DNA from 2 places in the Streptomyces sp. NBC_01296 genome. Region 1 is predicted to be linked to the other one. Evidence: riboswitches for the same ligand, from Rfam matches in the RefSeq annotation. Region 1 holds a riboswitch; the other holds the start of a gene.
The links. A riboswitch is a leader RNA that binds a small molecule or an ion and turns the genes downstream of it on or off. The one in region 1 is predicted to bind glycine.
Positions count from the first base shown of each region.

Region 2: it holds a riboswitch for glycine, as region 1 does, so the genes downstream of both, gcvP (aminomethyl-transferring glycine dehydrogenase) here and gcvT (glycine cleavage system aminomethyltransferase GcvT) in region 1, are expected to answer to the same signal.

Region 1 covers NZ_CP130720.1:2,984,120-2,993,450, reverse strand. The annotation lists gene OG299_RS13220 (SsgA family sporulation/cell division regulator) at 1-26, opposite strand, end outside; gene OG299_RS13215 (hypothetical protein) at 79-282, opposite strand; gene OG299_RS13210 (L-serine ammonia-lyase) at 377-1,759, opposite strand; gene glyA (serine hydroxymethyltransferase) at 1,979-3,235, opposite strand; gene gcvH (glycine cleavage system protein GcvH) at 3,253-3,636, opposite strand; gene gcvT (glycine cleavage system aminomethyltransferase GcvT) at 3,747-4,862, opposite strand; glycine riboswitch at 5,047-5,150, opposite strand; gene OG299_RS13190 (AAA family ATPase) at 5,345-6,016, shown strand; gene OG299_RS13185 (enhanced serine sensitivity protein SseB) at 6,155-6,889, shown strand; gene OG299_RS13180 (enhanced serine sensitivity protein SseB C-terminal domain-containing protein) at 6,951-7,691, shown strand; gene OG299_RS13175 (ABC transporter permease) at 8,203-9,195, shown strand; gene OG299_RS13170 (ABC transporter substrate-binding protein) at 9,237-9,331, shown strand, end outside.
Region 2 covers NZ_CP130720.1:7,028,274-7,037,604, forward strand. The annotation lists gene ftsR (transcriptional regulator FtsR) at 1-747, shown strand, start outside; gene OG299_RS32085 (bifunctional nuclease family protein) at 812-1,285, shown strand; gene OG299_RS32090 (MerR family transcriptional regulator) at 1,465-2,103, shown strand; gene OG299_RS32095 (DNA polymerase IV) at 2,183-3,679, shown strand; gene OG299_RS32100 (PRC-barrel domain-containing protein) at 3,676-4,047, opposite strand; glycine riboswitch at 4,161-4,259, shown strand; gene gcvP (aminomethyl-transferring glycine dehydrogenase) at 4,458-7,343, shown strand; gene OG299_RS32110 (DUF5999 family protein) at 7,508-7,714, opposite strand; gene OG299_RS32115 (hypothetical protein) at 8,097-8,717, opposite strand; gene OG299_RS32120 (glutamate-cysteine ligase family protein) at 9,212-9,331, shown strand, end outside.

The DNA.
Region 1 (9,331 bases):
TGCTCGATACCGTCCGTGCCGTCCATGCGCTCCACCTCTCTGTCGGCTCACGGGGGAAAATCCGCCCTCTCGGGCAAGCTAGCCCACCTCCGGGCCGCCCCCGTGGGCCGAAGGTCCCGACCCGGAGGGCCGCTGGACCCGTCTTGTCACAGGAACGTGCGGCGGCCCGCCGAGGATCTCGGCGACGGCGGCGTTGGACGAGACGCCCGCACCCGCCCCGTTGTCGGCCTGCGCGGCCCCCGCGAAGAGCGCGACGGCGAAGGGGAGCGCGACTCCCCGCAAACCTCAGATCACCTGCGATTTCCGCCTGCCGTGACGGCAACGCGGAGGGGCCCGGCGCGTTGCGCCGGGCCCCTCGCTCGTCATGCCTGCCGGATCAGCACTCGATGACGTTGACCGCCAGACCGCCGCGGGCGGTCTCCTTGTACTTGACCTTCATGTCGGCGCCCGTCTCCTTCATGGTCTTGATGACCTTGTCGAGGGAGACCTTGTGGGTGCCGTCGCCGCGCATCGCCATCTTCGCCGCCGTGACCGCCTTGACCGCCGCCATGCCGTTGCGCTCGATGCACGGGATCTGGACGAGGCCGCCGACCGGGTCGCAGGTCAGGCCCAGGTTGTGCTCCATGCCGATCTCGGCCGCGTTCTCCACCTGCTCCGGGGAGCCGCCCAGGACCTCGGCGAGGGCGCCGGCCGCCATCGAGCAGGCCGAGCCGACCTCGCCCTGGCAGCCGACCTCGGCGCCGGAGATCGAGGCGTTCTCCTTGAAGAGCAGGCCTATCGCACCGGCCGCCAGCAGGAAGCGGACCACGCCCTCCTCGTCGGCGCCGGGCACGAAGTTCATGTAGTAGTGCAGGACCGCCGGGATGATGCCCGCGGCGCCGTTCGTCGGAGCGGTGACCACCCGGCCGCCCGCGGCGTTCTCCTCGTTCACGGCCATCGCGTAGAGGGTGATCCACTCCATCGACAGCGCCAGCGGGTCACCCTCGGAGCGGAGCTTGCGGGCGGTGTTCGCCGCGCGGCGCCGGACCTTCAGGCCGCCGGGCAGGATGCCCTCGCGCGACATGCCGCGCGAGACGCACGCCTGCATGACGCGCCAGATCTCGAGCAGGCCCTCGCGGATCTCCTCCTCCGTGCGCCAGGCCTTCTCGTTCTCCAGCATCATCGCGGAGATCGACAGGCCGCTCTCCCGGGCCATCCGCAGCATTTCGTCGCCGCTGCGGAAGGGGTACTTCAGCACGGTGTCGTCGAGCTTGATCCGGTCCTCGCCGACCGCGTCCTCGTCCACCACGAAGCCGCCGCCGACCGAGTAGTACGTCTTCTCCAGCAGCGGGGCGCCCGAGGCGTCGTACGCGAAGAGCGTCATGCCGTTCGCGTGGTACGGCAGGGAACGGCGGCGGTGCAGGATCAGCTGGCTCGGCTCGTCGAAGGCGATCTCGTGCGCGCTCCCTATCTCGGTGCCGAGCAGGCGCAGGCGGCCGCTCCGGCGGATGCGCTCCACCTCGTCGTCGGCGCTCTCCACGTTCACCGAGCGGGGGGAGTGGCCCTCCAGGCCCAGCAGCACGGCCTTGGGCGTGCCGTGGCCGTGGCCGGTCGCGCCGAGGGAGCCGTACAGCTCGGCCCGGACCGCTGCGGTCTGGGCGAGCACACCGTCCTTCTTCAGCCGGGTCACGAACATGCGGGCGGCCCGCATCGGACCGACCGTGTGGGAGGAGGAGGGGCCGATGCCGATGGAGAAGAGATCGAAGACGGAGATGGCCACGGTGGCGGACTCCCTTGTCTGCTCGTGGGTGGAGGGGCAGGCGGGGTGGATCGTACGAGGGGGGATTGTTCGGATTTTGTCCGACAGTCGAGCTTAACGTGGCGAGGTGAACGTTTCGTCTGCCCGAGATGGTGGCTGGACGGCGCTCGGGTATGGCTCGTGTCACACAGGAAGGGCCCGGCCCTGTGTGACACAAGGCCGGGCCCCCCGAGCCGATGCCTAGAGCGTCGGGTACAGCGGGAACTTCGCCGCGAGCGCGGAGACGCGCGCCTTGAGGGCCTCGCTGTCGTAGGCCGGCTTCAGCGCCTGCGCGATGATCTCGGCGACCTCGGTGAAGGCCTCGGCGTCGAAGCCGCGGGTGGCGAGGGCCGGCGTACCGATCCGCAGACCCGAGGTGACCATCGGCGGCCGCGGGTCGTTCGGGATGGCGTTGCGGTTGACCGTGATGCCGACCTCGTGGAGGCGGTCCTCGGCCTGCTGCCCGTCCAGCTCGGAGTTGCGCAGGTCGACCAGGACCAGGTGCACGTCGGTGCCGCCGGTGAGGACGTCCACGCCCACGGCCTTGACGTCGTCCTGGACCAGGCGGGCGGCGAGGATCTTCGCGCCCTCGAGGGTGCGCTCCTGGCGCTCCTTGAACTCGGGCGAGGCCGCGACCTTGAAGGAGACCGCCTTGGCCGCGATCACGTGCTCCAGCGGGCCGCCCTGCTGACCCGGGAAGACCGCGGAGTTGATCTTCTTGGCCAGCTCCTGCGTCGACAGGATGACACCGCCGCGCGGACCGCCGAGGGTCTTGTGCGTGGTGGTGGTGACGACGTGGGCGTGCGGCACCGGGTTCGGGTGCAGGCCCGCGGCCACCAGGCCGGCGAAGTGCGCCATGTCGACCATCAGGTACGCGCCGACCTCGTCCGCGATGCGGCGGAAGGCGGCGAAGTCCAGCTGGCGCGGGTAGGCGGACCAGCCGGCGACGATCAGCTGCGGCTTGGACTCCTTGGCGAGGCGCTCGACCTCGGCCATGTCGACCTCGCCGGTCTCGTCGACGTGGTACGGGACCACGTTGTAGAGCTTGCCGGAGAAGTTGATCTTCATGCCGTGGGTCAGGTGACCGCCGTGGGCCAGGCTCAGGCCCATGATCGTGTCGCCCGGCTTCAGCAGCGCGAACATCGCGGCGGCGTTCGCCTGCGCACCGGAGTGCGGCTGGACGTTCGCGGCCTCGGCGCCGAACAGCGCCTTGATGCGGTCGATCGCGATCTGCTCGACCACGTCGACGTGCTCGCAGCCGCCGTAGTAGCGGCGGCCGGGGTAGCCCTCGGCGTACTTGTTGGTCAGGACCGAGCCCTGGGCCTCCATGACGGCGACCGGAGCGAAGTTCTCCGACGCGATCATTTCCAGGGTGGACTGCTGGCGTGCGAGCTCGGCGTCGACGGCGGCGGCGACGTCCGGGTCGAGCTCGTGGAGGGGGGTGTTCAGTACGGACATCAGGATCCCCTGGGGTCTCAGTTGTCGGAGTGGGTGAGCGCGGCGTACTCGTCGGCCGAGAGCACGTCCTTCGGCTCCTCCGAGAGACGCACCTTGAACAGCCAGCCACCCGCGAACGGGGCCGTGTTGACGAGCGCCGGGTCGTCCACGACGTCCTGGTTGGCCTCGACGACCTCACCGGAGACGGGGGAGTACAGGTCGCTGACCGACTTGGTCGACTCCAGCTCGCCACAGGTCTCGCCCTCGGTGACGGTCTCGCCGACCGCGGGGAGCTGGGCGTAGACGACGTCACCGAGCGCGTTGGCCGCGAACTCCGTGATGCCGACCGTCGCGACGCCGTCCACGGCGTCCGACAGCCACTCGTGCTCCTTGGTGTAACGCAGCTGCTGGGGGTTGCTCATGACCTGATTCTCCTGGATGCGGGGGAGTGGATACGAACAGTGGTCTTGCGTACTGAGACGGCTGAGACGGCCGGTACGGCGCCGGTGTGGCGGGGTACGGCGTATCGGCGTTACTTCTGCCGCTTGTAGAACGGCAGCGCCACGACCTCGTACGGCTCATGGGTACCGCGAATGTCGATGCCGACGCCGGAGGTGCCGGGCGCGGCGTGCGCCGCGTCCACGTACGCCATCGCGATCGGCTTGCCCAGCGTCGGGGAGGGGGCGCCCGAGGTGACCTCGCCGATGACCTGCCCGTCGGCGACCACGGGGAAGCCGGCGCGCGGGACGCGGCGGCCCTCGGCGATCAGGCCGACCAGCTTGCGCGGCGGGTTCGAGGCGGCGCGCTCGGCGGCGGCCTCCAGGGCGGCGCGGCCCACGAACTCGCCCTCCTTCTCGAACTTCACGACCCGGCCCAGCCCCGCGTCGAACGGGGTCAGGGAAGTGGTCAGCTCGTGCCCGTACAGCGGCATCCCCGCCTCCAGGCGCAGGGTGTCGCGGCAGGACAGGCCCGCCGGGACCAGGCCGACGCCCTCGCCGGCCTTGGTCAGCGCCTGCCACAGCTCGACGGCGTGCTCGGGAGCGACGAACAGCTCGAAGCCGTCCTCGCCCGTGTAGCCCGTACGCGCGATCAGCGCGGGCACGCCCGCGACCGTGCCCAGCAGGCCGGCGTAGTACTTCAGGCCGTCCAGGTCGGCGTCGGTGAGGGAGGCGAGGATGCCGGGGGACTCCGGGCCCTGCACGGCGATCAGCGCGTACGCGTCGCGGTCGTCGCGGACCTCGGTGTCGAAGCCGGCGGCGCGCTCGGTCAGGGCGTCGAGGACGACCTGGGCGTTGGAGGCGTTCGCGACGACCATGTACTCGGTCTCGCCCAGGCGGTAGACGATCAGGTCGTCGACGATCCCGCCGTCCTCCTGGCAGATGTGCGTGTAGCGGGCGCGGCCGACGCCGACGGTGGAGATGTTGCCGACCAGCGCGTAGTCCAGGGCCTTGACGGCCTCGGGGCCGGTCAGCGTGATCTCGCCCATGTGGGACAGGTCGAAGAGACCGGCCTTGGTGCGGACGGCGTTGTGCTCGTCGCGCTCACTGGCGTACCGCAGGGGCATGTCCCAGCCCGCGAAATCGGTCATGGTCGCACCGAGCGATCGGTGCAGCGCATCGAGGGCGGTCAGGCGGGGGGCAGTGCTCATGGGTGTGGCTCCCGGGTCCCAGGGCATGACATGACGAGGACGATCCTCCCCATCTGTCATCGGAACCTGAGAGGTTCGCCGAGAGTTCCCGGTCGGACCCGGGGAACGTCGACTTGCACCTTGGGTGGAGCGCACGCGGATGCCGTCGTGAGGGACGGCGGCGCGGCTCGCTTTTCAGATCTGCCTCATCCACGCGGTACGGGGCCTGAGAGATTCAAGGGAGGAACTTGCTCCTTCGGCGCCCGGGCTCGGCCTCGCGGCCGGCCGGGACTCTCCCGCGCGGATTCAAGCGGCCGGTATGCAGTTGGTCCAGATGGCGCACATCATTGCACGCCGTCCGGGTGATCGGGCGGTCGGGCCCGAAAGAACGTACGGACCGGTGAGGCGGCCGGGAAGCGGAGGCCGGAACCGGGCACGGCCGGATTACCGTCTCTTTACACTCAGTGGGCATGAGGGGCCCTGCGGGTCCGAGGGGGAAGGCGATCACTGTGCGGAGATTCGGAGTGCTGGCGGCGAGCGGGACGGGAGCCGTGGACGGAGTGCCGGCGGCGCGGCGGGCGCGCTCCCTCGGCGGTCCCGTGCGCGACCTGCGCGGCCGGGGGCCGCACGGACCGCAGTGGCTCGGCTTCGCCGAAGGGGACATCGTCGTGGTGTCCGGCCTGCCGGGCGGCGGCAAGAGCACGCTGATCAAGCGGGCCGCGGAGGGCGGCGGCATCGACTCCCAGGACGTGCGCGAGCGCTGGGAGCGGCGGATGCCGCGGGCGCTGCCGTACGCGGTGTACCGGCCGCTCGTCCGCTGCGCACACTACTGGGGGCTGTGGCGGACGCTGCGCTCCGGGGCCTCGGCGGTGGTCCACGACTGCGGGACGCAGAGCTGGGTGCGGAGCCTGCTGGCCGCGGCCGCGCGGCGGCGGGGCCGGGGGCTGCACCTGCTGCTGCTGGACACCACCCCCGAAGAGGCCCTGTCCGGGCAGGCGGCGCGGGGGCGCGGGGTGTCGGCGTACGCCTTCGCCCGCCATCGCGGCGCGGTGACCCGCCTGCTGCGCGAAGCGGAATCGGGCCGCCTCCCCGCGGGCTGCACGTCGGCGGTCCTCCTGGACCGCAGCTCGGCCGCCCGCGTGACCCGCATAGCGTTCCGGCGGGACTCCGCCTAGGCCGTCCCTTCCGGACCATGCTCCGCCCGGCGGTGGCCGGGGGAGGACCCGGGTGCGGAGCCCCCGGCAGGGCGGCGCCGGCCGAGCCGTTAACCTCGGGGCCGACAGCGTGGGGCGCACAACACAGCGGAGGCGTGGATGCAGGGCGGCGGCTGGCCGGACAACGAGCTGGAGCAGGTGCTCGGGGCGGCGCTCGGACAGGCGGACGCCGGGGCCCGGATCGTCGAGGTGCTCGGCCGGAGCCGGCTCTGGGTGCCCCTGCCCGGCGGTGGCGGCCCGGACGGGGCCGGCCTCATGCTGCCCACCATGGAGATCGACGGGGCGGCGTACGTCCCCGTCTACAGCTCCGAGGCGCAGTTCCGCGCCTGCGTCGGACCCGCCATGGACTTCGCCGTCGCCCCCGCCGTCGAGTTCGCCCGGGGCCTGCCCCCGCAGCTCGGCATCGCCGTGAACCCCGAGGGCGCCGTCGGCGTCCCGCTGCCCCCGCCCGCCGTCGCGGAGCTCTGCCGCATCGGCCGGACCCCGCTCGACGGACCCGCCACCGGCGGCCGCGTCCGGCTCTACGAGCCCGACTGGCAGGAAGACCCGGTGGACTTCCTGACCGCCGCCGCCGAGGAGTTCCGCGCCACCGGCGTGGTCGCCGCCGCCCACCGCTGCCTCGCCAGCGTCGAGGGCGGGGCCCCGGAGCTCTACATCGGTGTCCGGCTGCTGGGATGGGAGCCCGACATGCGGAACGCCCCGATGGACGCCCTCGGCCGGGCCGTGACCCGGGTACCGCCGCCCTGGCCCGTGCAGTTGATCCTCCTGGACGCCGTGCAGGACCCGGTGGTCGACTTCATCGTTACGCGCGTACGCCCCTTCTACCTCCCTTAGGGCCGCTTAAGCTGGGTGCGGATACGGGTGGGACGACGGGCAGACGAAGAAGGAGTACCGGGTGAGTGCGTCAGGCACGGCCGCGGCCGGGCAGCTCGAGCACATGATGCGCCAGGTGACTCCCGGGCGCTACGAGAGCTATGAGTCGCTTCTGCACGCCCTCGCCGAGGGCCGCCTGTGGATGCTGCTCTGGCAGGGCCGGCCGGGCTCCCCGGACGCCCAGTACGGCGGCATGGAGGTCGAGGGCCTCGGGTACGCGCCGTGCGTGACCTCCCCCCAGGAGCTGGCCGCCAGTGGCTGGAACCGGGGCTACGAGGTGGTCACCGGCCGGGACATCGCCCGCGCCCTCTACCCGGACCGCTGGGGCCTGTGGCTCAACCCGCACGCCCAGGGCGGCGGCCTCGGCATCCCCTGGGCCGACCTGCGCCGCATCGCCACGGGCCTCGACCGGATGCCGGCCGGCCCGCTGCGGCTGTCCGAGCCCGCCCTGGAGCTCCCGCAGTTCTACGGGCTGCTGACCCAGCACGCGCACCGCACCCCCGCCGTCCGCTCGCTGCGCCGCGCCTGGGTGCAGCCTTCGCTGGGCTCGCCGTACCTCGCGGTCGGGCTCGACCTGTACGACGCCTCCGCGCCCGCGCTGGAATCCGTACGGGAGATGATGCGCCAGTCGGTCGGCGCGGTCCCCGAGGGCGTGCCGGTGTGCACGGTGGCGCTGGCGGACGAGCACGATCCCGTCGCGATGTGGCTGCGCGCCCAGAGCCGCCCCTTCTACGACCGCGAGGGCCAGGCCCCCGCGTACTGACCCCGAAGCACCGTCCGCGTCCGGGTCTGCCCGGCCACTGAGACATCCGTATCGAACCGACCGAAGGCCGCAGGGAACCACCGTTCCCTGCGGCCTTCGGCTTGTCCGGATTTCATCCCTGTTGTGGGTCCAAAAGGCATGGTCCTACCGCGAGTTGCGCGCCATGTCCGATTGCGTACCGAACGGACGGTCTTGATCCGCTCAGGTGAGAGCGAAGTCCGGATAACGGGAACTCGACCCTCACATCACGGTTGCGCATCCATTCATCTGCGGGTCTGGCGGCTGCTCACAGCGCCGATGAAGACTCCCCACCCAAGAGCCGGTCAGTCCTGCGAAGTCAGGTTTGGCATATGCATTTCGCTTGCGGCTCCGTCCCGCACTTCCTGCAGTTCTTGCACCTCAGCACGCGTCCTGCGTGTCACCACGCACTCCGAGCGCCACTCCGCACCAACGCCGCCACAGCGGCGGGCATGGGCCGGCAACCCGTCGGCCGAGAGGGGTCCCCACCACGATGACGGCACCACTGCATGACACGAGCGCGGAAACAGCCGCACCCGTGTCCGTAGCCGACGTCCCTGCCAAGGCCATCGAAGGCCGCTCGCCCGGCCGCATCGCCTGGATGCGGCTCAAGCGCGACAAGGTCGCGCTGACCGGCGGCGTGGTCGTGATCTTCCTGATCCTGGTGGCGGTCTTCGCACCGCAGATCGCGAGCCTGCTGGGCCACCCGCCCAACGAGTTCCACGAAGACTTGATCGACCCGGACCTGGGCACGCCGCTCGGCTCCTTCGGCGGGATGAGCTCCGACTACCTGCTCGGCGTCGAACCCACCAACGGCCGCGACGTGTTCAGCCGGATCGTCTACGGCGCCCGCATCTCCCTGGTCGTCGCCTTCCTGTCGGCCTTCGTGTCGGTCACCATAGGCAGCCTGCTCGGCGCGCTCGCCGGGTTCCTCGGCGGCTGGGTCGACGGCCTCATCAGCCGCCTGATGGACCTGCTGCTCGCCTTCCCGCAGCTGCTGTTCACCATCGCCCTGGTCTCCGTGGTCCCCAACTCCCTCTGGGGGTTCGAGGGTTCGGGCGTCCGGATGGGCGTACTGATCGTCGTCATCGGCTTCTTCGGCTGGCCGTACATCGGCCGTATCGTCCGGGGCCAGACGATCTCCCTGCGGGAGCGCGAGTACGTCGAGGCCGCCCGCAGCCTCGGCGCCGGCCGCGGCTACATCCTGATCAAGGAGCTGCTGCCCAACCTGGTCGCACCGATCCTCGTCTACTCGACGCTGCTCATCCCGACCAACATCCTGACGGAGGCGGCCCTCAGCTTCCTCGGTGCCGGCGTCAAGCCGCCCACCGCCTCCTGGGGAAAGATGCTCTCCGACGCCATCCCCATCTACCAGGACGACCCCGCGTACATGGTGGTCCCGGGTATCACGATCTTCATCACCGTCCTGGCGTTCAACCTCTTCGGGGACGGGCTGCGTGACGCACTCGACCCCAAGGGCAGCTGAACCGCTTCATCGATTCACCCACCAATGGAGGTTGGACCAACGTGATCCGCAGAAAGCAGGCATTCGCGATCACCGCCGTGATCGCCGCCCTGTCCCTGACCGCCGCGTGCGGTGGCAGCGACGGCAAGAAGACCGA
Region 2 (9,331 bases), 4.0 Mb from region 1:
GGCGGTGCCCAGAAGAGCGGCACCGCCGGCTCGCCCGGGCGGCTGGTGAGCATCGGCACGGTGCTCACCATGCTGCGCGTCGAGTTCCCCGAAGTCACCATCTCGAAGATTCGCTTCCTGGAGGCGGAGGGACTCGTCGAGCCCAGGCGCACACCTTCCGGATACCGCAAGTTCAGCACGGAGGACGTGGAGCGGCTGGCCCGCATCCTGCGTCTGCAGCGGGACCACTACCTGCCGTTGAAGGTCATCCGCGAACAGCTGGACGCGCTCGCCCGCGGTGAGCAGATCCGTATCCCGTCGCCCACGGCGCACGGGGATTCCGTCGATCCGACCAGCCCTTCCGCCGTCTACGGCGAGGTGGGCCGGGAGCGGTCGAGCGCTGCCCGGGTGGGCCGTGCCGAGCTGATCGCCGCGGCCGAGGTGGACGAGGCGCAGCTCGCCGACTGGGAGTCGTACGGGCTGCTCGGCGAAGCTCCGGGCGGGGGGTTCGACGCCGAGGCGGTCACGGTGGCCCGCCTGGTGGCGGATCTGGGCCGGTTCGGGCTGGAGCCGCGGCACCTGCGGGCCATGAAGGCCGCCGCGGACCGGGAGGCGGGCCTGGTGGAGCAGGTCGTGGCACCGCTGCGGCGGCACCGCAACCCGCAGACCAGGGCGCATGCCGAGGCCACCATGAAGGAACTCGCGGGGCTCTCCGTACGGCTGCACGAGGCCTTGGTGCAGACGGCTCTCGGGGTCCGTCTGCACTGACCCCGGGGATCTTCGAGGGGGGCCCGACTACCCAAACCTGCCGGGCAGGTCCTAGGGTTGCTGTGTGAACGAGCTCGACGTTGTGGGTGTCCGGGTGGAAATGCCCTCCAACCAACCGATCGTGCTCCTGCGTGAAGTGGGAGGCGACCGGTACCTCCCCATCTGGATCGGACCAGGGGAGGCGACCGCCATTGCCTTCGCACAGCAGGGCATGGCCCCGGCCCGGCCGCTGACGCACGACCTGTTCAAGGACGTGCTGGAGGCGATCGGTGAGGAGCTCACCGAGGTCCGGATCACAGATCTGCGGGAGGGCGTCTTCTACGCGGAGCTTGTCTTCGCCAGCGGGGTCGAGGTGAGTGCGCGGCCCTCCGACGCCATAGCGCTGGCCCTGCGTACGGGGACGCCGATCTACGGCAGCGACGGCGTGCTGGACGACGCCGGAATCGCCATTCCGGATGAGCAGGAGGACGAGGTGGAGAAGTTCCGCGAGTTCCTCGACCAGATCTCTCCGGAGGACTTCGGCACCGGGCCGCAGTGAGCCGCCGACCGTGCCGTCCACGGGGAGTGACAGCCCATCCGGTGACCCTTTCCCCGATATAGGGCACGGGAAACCACTCTCAGGGTGATTATCACTCGGCGTGCCGAGTGTGGCGATCGTTGACGCACCCCTGGTGACTGCCTACCTTCGAGGGGGCAGGTCAAGGACGGAGGGTCGGCGTGAGAGTCACGGGCGACGGTACGACCGGGGGCATCCCCGTGCGGAGTGACGGTGGGCCGTACCCGCTCCACGGCAGCGCGGCAGGTTCCGCGCGCCGTCAGCCGGAGGCGGCGACGGTCGCAGGGGCCGGCGCGGACCCGGCACCCGAACAAGTCGGCTACCGGGGTCCGACGGCGTGCGCCGCGGCGGGCATCACGTACCGGCAGCTCGACTACTGGGCGCGGACCGGGCTGGTGGAGCCCACGGTGCGCCCCGCGTACGGTTCGGGCACGCAGCGCCTGTACAGCTTCCGGGACGTCGTCGTCCTCAAGATCGTCAAACGCTTCCTGGACACCGGTGTGGCGCTGCAGAGCATCCGGACCGCGGTCCAGCACCTGCGGGACCGTGATTTCGCCGACCTCGAGCGCATGACGCTGATGAGCGACGGCGCCACCGTGTACGAGTGCACCTCGCCGGACCAGGTCGTGAGCCTGCTCCAGGGCGGGCAGGGCATCTTCGGCATCGCCGTGGGTGTGGTCTGGCGCGATGTCGAGAACGCGCTGTCGCAGCTGCACGGCGAGCGGGTCGACACCGGCGAGACGGTGGTCGGCCACAACCCGACCGACGAGCTGGCCGCACGGCGCAACCGGGCCGGTTGAGACCGGTCTCCGGCCCGGCCGCGCAGGCGCCGGGCCCGGCCCCGGCCGATTGTCAGTGCCGTAGGGCAGCATCGGGGCTGTGAGAGCCGCGCCGACCATCCTGCATCTGGACATGGACGCCTTCTACGCATCCGTGGAGCAGGCATCGAAGCCGAGCCTGCGCGGCAAGGCCGTGATCGTCGGCGGGCTCGGCCCGCGCGGTGTGGTCGCCACCGCCTCCTACGAGGCCCGCCGCTTCGGGGTGCACTCGGCGATGCCGATGGCCCAGGCGCGGCGGCTGTGCCCGAACGGCGCCTGCCTGATCCCGCGCTTCAGCCTGTACCGGGCGGTCAGCGACGTGGTCATGGCGCTGCTGCGGGAGCTGTCGCCGCTCGTGGAGCCGCTCAGCCTGGACGAGGCCTTCGTGGACCTGGAGGCGGGCGGAACCGCCTTCGACGCGGAATCCGCCCTGGAGACGGGACAGCGGCTGCGGGCGGACATCCTGGCGGCGACCGGGCTCAATGCGTCGGTGGGGCTGGCGGGGTCGAAGATGCTGGCGAAGGTGGCCTCGGAGGAGGCCAAGCCGGACGGGCTGCTGCTGATCGAGCCGGGCACGGAGCGGGCCCTGCTCGCGCCGATGTCGGTACGGACCCTGCCGGGGGTGGGGCCGGCCACCGGGGAGCACCTGCGGCGGGCCGGGATCACCACCGTGGGGGAGCTGTCCGAGGCCGGCGAGGACGAACTGGTCCGGATGGTCGGGCGCTCGCACGGGGTCGGGCTGTACCGGATGGCGCTGGGGCTGGACGACCGGCCGGTGGTCGCCGAGCGCGACGCGAAGTCCGTGTCGGTCGAGGACACCTTCGACGTGGACCTGCACGACCGGGTGCGGATCCGGAACGAGGTGCAGCGGCTCGCCGACCGGTGTGTGCACCGGCTGCGGGACTCGGGGCACTCCGGGCGCACGATCGTGCTGAAGGTGCGGCGGTACGACTTCTCGACCCTGACGCGCTCCGAGACGCTGCGGGGGCCCACCGACGACCCCGCAGTGGTGCGGGAGGCCGCGGCGCGGCTGCTGGAGGCGGTGGACACCACGGGCGGGGTGCGGCTGCTGGGGGTGGGCGTGACCGGGCTGGCGGACTACACGCAGGAGGACCTGTTCGCGCAGTCCATGGCGGCGGAGGCGGAGGCGGCTGCGGAGGCTGCCTCGGCGGGCGAGGGCGGGGCCATCGAGCCGGCCGGGGCTGCCGAGGCCGCCGGGACGGGAGGGGCAGGCGGGTCCGGTGGCCCTGCGGGGCCTGGTGGGCCCGCAGAGGCCCCCGAGCGTGCGGAGCCGTCCGACGAGCCGGAGCCCGCCCGGGAGCGCCGCTGGGCGGCCGGGAGCGACGTACGGCACGCCGTGTACGGGCCCGGGTGGGTGCAGGGCAGCGGGGTCGGGAGGGTGACCGTGCGGTTCGAGCGGCCCGGATCGCCCCCGGGCCGGGTGCGCACCTTCCGGGTGGACGACCCCGAGCTGGAGCCGTCCGATCCGCTGCCCCTCGTGGGGGAACCTGCGGCGGGGCAACCCGCGGCAGGGGGACCCGTACCGGAAGAGGGCTAAGGGGCGTCGTCTCCGTTCGCCAGGCGGCCGAAGTCGCGCTGGATGTCCGACGGGAGGGAGACATCCAGTCCGTAGTGGTGGTAGAGCTGCAGCTCCTGTTCGGGGGAGAGGTGGCGGCCGACGCCGAAGTCCGGGGCGTCCTTGATGAGGGAGCGTTCGAAGGGGACCCGCAGGGTGTCGTCGACCACCTCGCTCGGTTCCAGCGGGACGAACGCGTCCCGGCTGAACAGGCCCGTCCGGACGGCGGCCCACTCGGGCACGCCCGTGGCATCGTCGAGGTAGACCTCGTCGACGGTGCCGATCTTGGTTCCGTTGCGGTCGAACGCCTTGCGGCCGATCAGGCTGCGCGGATCGATGTCGGTCTGCACGGTCCCTCCATATGGTCGCAACTCCTCCGTAACGACTACAAAAGTGCATTTCCGGAGTGGGGGCCACTCGAAGGAGGGCCGAGAACGTCGCTGGTAGGCTGGGTGACGGCTGTTGACCCTGTGCGGGAGAGTCCTCCGAGTGAGCATGACGGAGGCGCCGAAGGAGCAAATCCTCCCCGGAATCTCTCAGGCATACGTACCGCACGTGACGAGGCCACTCTGGAAAGCAGGGGCAGGTACCGGGTGCGCAGCGCCGGTTCCTCTCCTCACCGACGGTGAAAGCCGGAATCCGCGGGCCATCCCCGCGACTCCGGTGAAGCTCTCAGGTTGAGATGACAGAGGGGGAGGCCGTCCGGGTGCCCGCGCCGTGGTGCCCCTCGCAGGTCGTACGACCCAGGAGGCCTCCGTACATGACCGCCAACCGCATTCCGCTCTCCCAGCTGGAGCGAGGGATCCCCTTCGAGCAGCGCCACATCGGCCCGGACGCCGAGGCGCAGGCGAAGATGCTCGCCCACGTGGGCTACGGCTCGCTGGACGAACTGACCGCCGCCGCGGTACCGGATGTGATCAAGAGCGCCGAGGCGCTGAACCTGCCCGAGGCGCTGACCGAGGCCGAGGTGCTCGCCGAGCTGCGTTCGCTCGCCGACCGCAACCAGGTCCTGACGCCGATGATCGGCCTCGGCTACTACGGGACCTTCACGCCGCCGGTGATCCTGCGCAACGTCATGGAGAACCCGGCCTGGTACACGGCGTACACGCCCTACCAGCCCGAGATCTCGCAGGGCCGCCTCGAGGCGCTCCTCAACTTCCAGACCGTCGTCGCGGACCTCACCGGCCTGCCGACCTCCGGCGCCTCCCTGCTCGACGAGGGCACCGCGGCCGCCGAGGCCATGACGCTGGCCCGCCGCGTGGGCAAGTCCAAGGGCAACGTCTTCCTCGTCGACGCCGACGCGCTGCCGCAGACCATCGCCGTGATCGAGACCCGCGCCGAGCCGATCGGCATCGAGATCGTCGTCGCCGACCTGTCCGAGGGCATCCCGGCCGAGGTCGCCGAGCGCGGCGTCTACGGTGTGCTCGTCCAGTACCCGGGCGCCTCCGGTGCCGTCCGGGACATCAAGCCGGTCATCGACCAGGCGCACGGCCTCGGCGCGATCGTCGCCGTCGCCGCCGACCTGCTCGCCCTGACCCTGCTGACCTCCCCGGGCGCGCTCGGCGCGGACATCGCCGTCGGCACCACCCAGCGCTTCGGCGTCCCGATGGGCTTCGGCGGCCCGCACGCCGGCTACATGGCCGTCCAGGACAAGCACGCCCGCTCGCTGCCGGGCCGCCTCGTCGGCGTCTCCGTGGACGCGGACGGCAACAAGGCGTACCGCCTGGCGCTGCAGACCCGTGAGCAGCACATCCGCCGCGAGAAGGCCACCAGCAACATCTGCACCGCGCAGGTGCTGCTCGCCGTCATGGCCGGCATGTACGCCGTCTACCACGGTCCGGACGGCCTGCGGACGATCGCCCGCCGTACGCACCGCTACGCGGCCCTGCTCGCGGCCGGTCTGACGGCCGGCGGGGTCGAGCTCGTGCACGGCGCGTACTTCGACACCCTCACCGCTCGGGTGCCCGGCAAGGCCGCCGCGATCGCCGCCGCCGCCCGCGCGGGCGGGGTCAACCTGTTCCAGGTCGACGCCGACCACGTCTCCGTCTCCTGCGACGAGACGACCCTGCGCGCCGGCGTCGAGGCCGTCTGGGCCGCCTTCGGCGTGAGCGCCGACATCGAGGCGCTGGACGAGACCACCGCCGACGCCCTGCCCGAGGGCCTGCTGCGCTCGGACGACTACCTGGCGCACCCGGTCTTCCACCAGCACCGCAGCGAGACCGCGATGCTGCGCTACCTGCGCAAGCTGGCGGACAAGGACTACGCGCTGGACCGCGGCATGATCCCGCTGGGCTCCTGCACCATGAAGCTCAACGCGACCACCGAGATGGAGTCGGTCACCTGGCCGGAATTCGGCCAGCTGCACCCGTTCGCCCCGGTCGAGCAGGCCGAGGGGTACCTCACGCTCATCTCCGAGCTGGAGGAACGTCTCTGCGAGGTCACCGGCTACGACAAGGTCTCCATCCAGCCGAACGCCGGCTCCCAGGGTGAGCTCGCCGGCCTGCTGGCCGTCCGGGCCTACCACCGGGCGAACGGCGACGAGCAGCGCACCGTCTGCCTCATCCCGTCCTCCGCGCACGGCACCAACGCCGCCAGCGCCGTGATGGCCGGCATGAAGGTCGTCGTCGTCAAGACCGCCGACGACGGCGAGGTGGACGCGGCCGACCTGCGTGCCAAGATCGAGCAGTACCGCGACGAGCTCGCCGTGCTGATGATCACGTACCCCTCGACGCACGGTGTGTTCGAGGAGCACGTCGCCGACATCTGTGCCCAGGTGCACGACGCGGGCGGCCAGGTCTACGTGGACGGCGCCAACCTCAACGCCCTGGTGGGCCTGGCCAAGCCGGGTCACTTCGGCGGCGACGTCTCGCACCTGAACCTGCACAAGACCTTCTGCATCCCGCACGGCGGCGGCGGTCCGGGCGTCGGCCCGGTCGGTGTCCGGGCGCACCTGGCCCCGTACCTGCCGAACCACCCGCTCCAGCCGACCGCGGGCCCGGAGACGGGCGTCGGCCCGATCTCGGCGGCGCCGTGGGGCTCGGCCGGCATCCTGCCGATCTCGTGGTCGTACGTGCGCCTCATGGGCGGCGAGGGCCTCAAGCGCGCCACCCAGGTGGCGGTGCTCGGCGCGAACTACATCGCCAAGCGCCTGGAGCCCCACTTCCCGGTGCTCTACACCGGCCCGGGCAACCTGGTCGCGCACGAGTGCATCATCGACATGCGTCCGCTGTCGAAGGCGACCGGTGTGAGCATCGACGACATCGCCAAGCGCCTGATCGACTACGGGTTCCACGCGCCGACCATGTCCTTCCCGGTCGCCGGCACGCTCATGATCGAGCCGACGGAGTCCGAGGACCTCGCCGAGATCGACCGCTTCTGCGACGCGATGATCGCCATCCGCGCCGAGATCGAGCGGGTCGCGGGCGGCGAGTGGCCGGTGGACGACAACCCGCTGGCCAACTCCCCGCACACGGCGGCGGCGCTGGGCGGCGAGTGGAACCACCCGTACAGCCGTGACGAGGCCGTCTTCCCCGGCGGGGTCACGGCGGCCGAGAAGTACTGGCCGCCGGTACGCCGTATCGACGGTGCCTTCGGCGACCGCAACCTGGTGTGCTCCTGCCCGCCGCTGGACGAGTACGACAACTGAGCCGTAGGGCACTACGACACCGTGTCCGTTCGGTGACATGACATATTCGTATGACATGACCGCATGACGAAGGGGCCGGTCCGGGAGAATGATTCCCGGGCCGGCCCCTCTGCGTTCTGTTGTTCCGTACTGTTCCGTCTCGTTCGCTCCGTGCTGTGGTCGGACTAGGCCGCTTTCATCACCTGCGCCGCCGCGAGCGGGCGGTGCGGGGCGATGATCTGGCCGTCCGGCAGCAGCTCACCGGTGTCCTCGAAGAGCAGGACGCCGTTGCACAGCAGGCTCCAGCCCTGTTCCGGGTGGTTGGCCACGGGCTTGGCCGCCTCCCGGTCGGCGGAGTCGGCTGACGGGCACGCTGGCTGGTGCTGGCACATGGATGCGTTCTTTCGCTGCGATGTGGTCTGTGTGCTGCGGCTCGATGCGTTGTTCATGGCCGCCCCCCGTATCAACGTCTTGGTTTGGTCAGGGTCCCAGTGTTGCCCCCCGGACTTGAGTCCGCAGGGATTTCCCGGCAGCTGTCCTCATAGATTGATGACGCATCACTCGTGCGGGCGGTTCAGCTCAACTCCCCTGTCATTTCGGGTGGTTCGCAGGTGACCCGAGTGGGCTAGACCGAATGGGTCGTACGGGTCACCGGCCCCTCATCGGGCCAGCTCAGACCGTGCCCGGACGCCGCTCGACCCGTCCCCGGAACCGGCTCGGGCTCCGCTCGGGCTCCGCTCGGGACCTGCTCGGACCCCGGGGTCGGGTCCCGGGTCAGGCGGCCGGCGCGGCCAGCGACGGCGGGAGCGGGGGACTGGGCGGAGCGAGCCGGTGGGTCATCACGGGCAGCAGCTCGGACACCGGGTGCGGCCGGTACGCGGCGATGCCGGGCGGGGCCGGGGCCAGCGGCACCAGCAGATCCGCGGCGGCCGGCAGCCCGGCGGAGGCATCGGCGCCGACCGCCCCGTGCAGCCACAGCGTCAGCATGTACAGCTCCGGTACGGAGAGCAGCCGCGGCTGGTAGCTCTTGCCGAGGGATTCCGCCTGGCGCAGGGCGCGTTCGGTGGCCGCGACATAGGGGCCCTCGAAGAAATGGGAGAACGCCCAGCCGTCCGGCGTCAGCCGGGTGTCCGCGGCGGCGACGTAGCGGTCGCCGCTGCGGATCAGGAACCGCCAGGCGGTCAGCCGGGTACGGGGCGGACGGCCCCCCGCAGCCAGCTCCGAGATGTTCAACCGGTCGAGGACGTGGACCGGAAGCGGCAGTTCGGCGGTCATCGGACCCTGCAGCGCGCGCAGGGCCGGAGTGTGCGCCTCGTGGACGGCGGTGGGGGAACCGAGTGCCGCGAGGACGCTGCGCAGGGCGGGCGCGGGAGCCGGAGGGACATGCAGCGGCATGGTGGGTCGCCTCTCACTTGGGAGACCTGTGGATCGGGGCAGGTGCGGACGGCGCTGTCGCATTCTGGGGCCAGAGGGGGGCTGAGGGGCAATGGCCGCGCGCCAACTCTCTGCCTCGTTTGCGGAGTTTATACGACATGTGTTCACGCAGTGTTTCGGCTAGCTGTCCCGCCTATTGCCGACAAGGCGCTTACCGGTCCCGCTGACATGGCATTCATGCCGGATGCGCGCGAACATGTCGCGCTGACCTCGGAGGTTACCGGACAGGGGCTCGGCTGGAAAGCGCCCATTATGCGGAACCGGCACTACGCATGCGGAATTTGCATACGGTGCCTTGCCACGTGAATGTGCCATAGCGCCCTTCGGCCAAACCGGCGCGCGCTCCCCGCCATGCACGCCCCCTCGGCGTTATCGATCACGCCGCCGGGGCATCATCGACCGTACACGCGCGCCTGGGTGGCACAGGCCAGGCCCATTCGAGGAGGGACGCTTCGATGGGGGAGAAGGTCGTGGCGGGCGGATTCGACCTGTCCGATCGGCAGAAGTACCGGAGGAAGCTTCACGAGTGCCTGGAGGGGCTGGAGCGGCTTCTGGCGGAGAAGAGGTTCGATCGG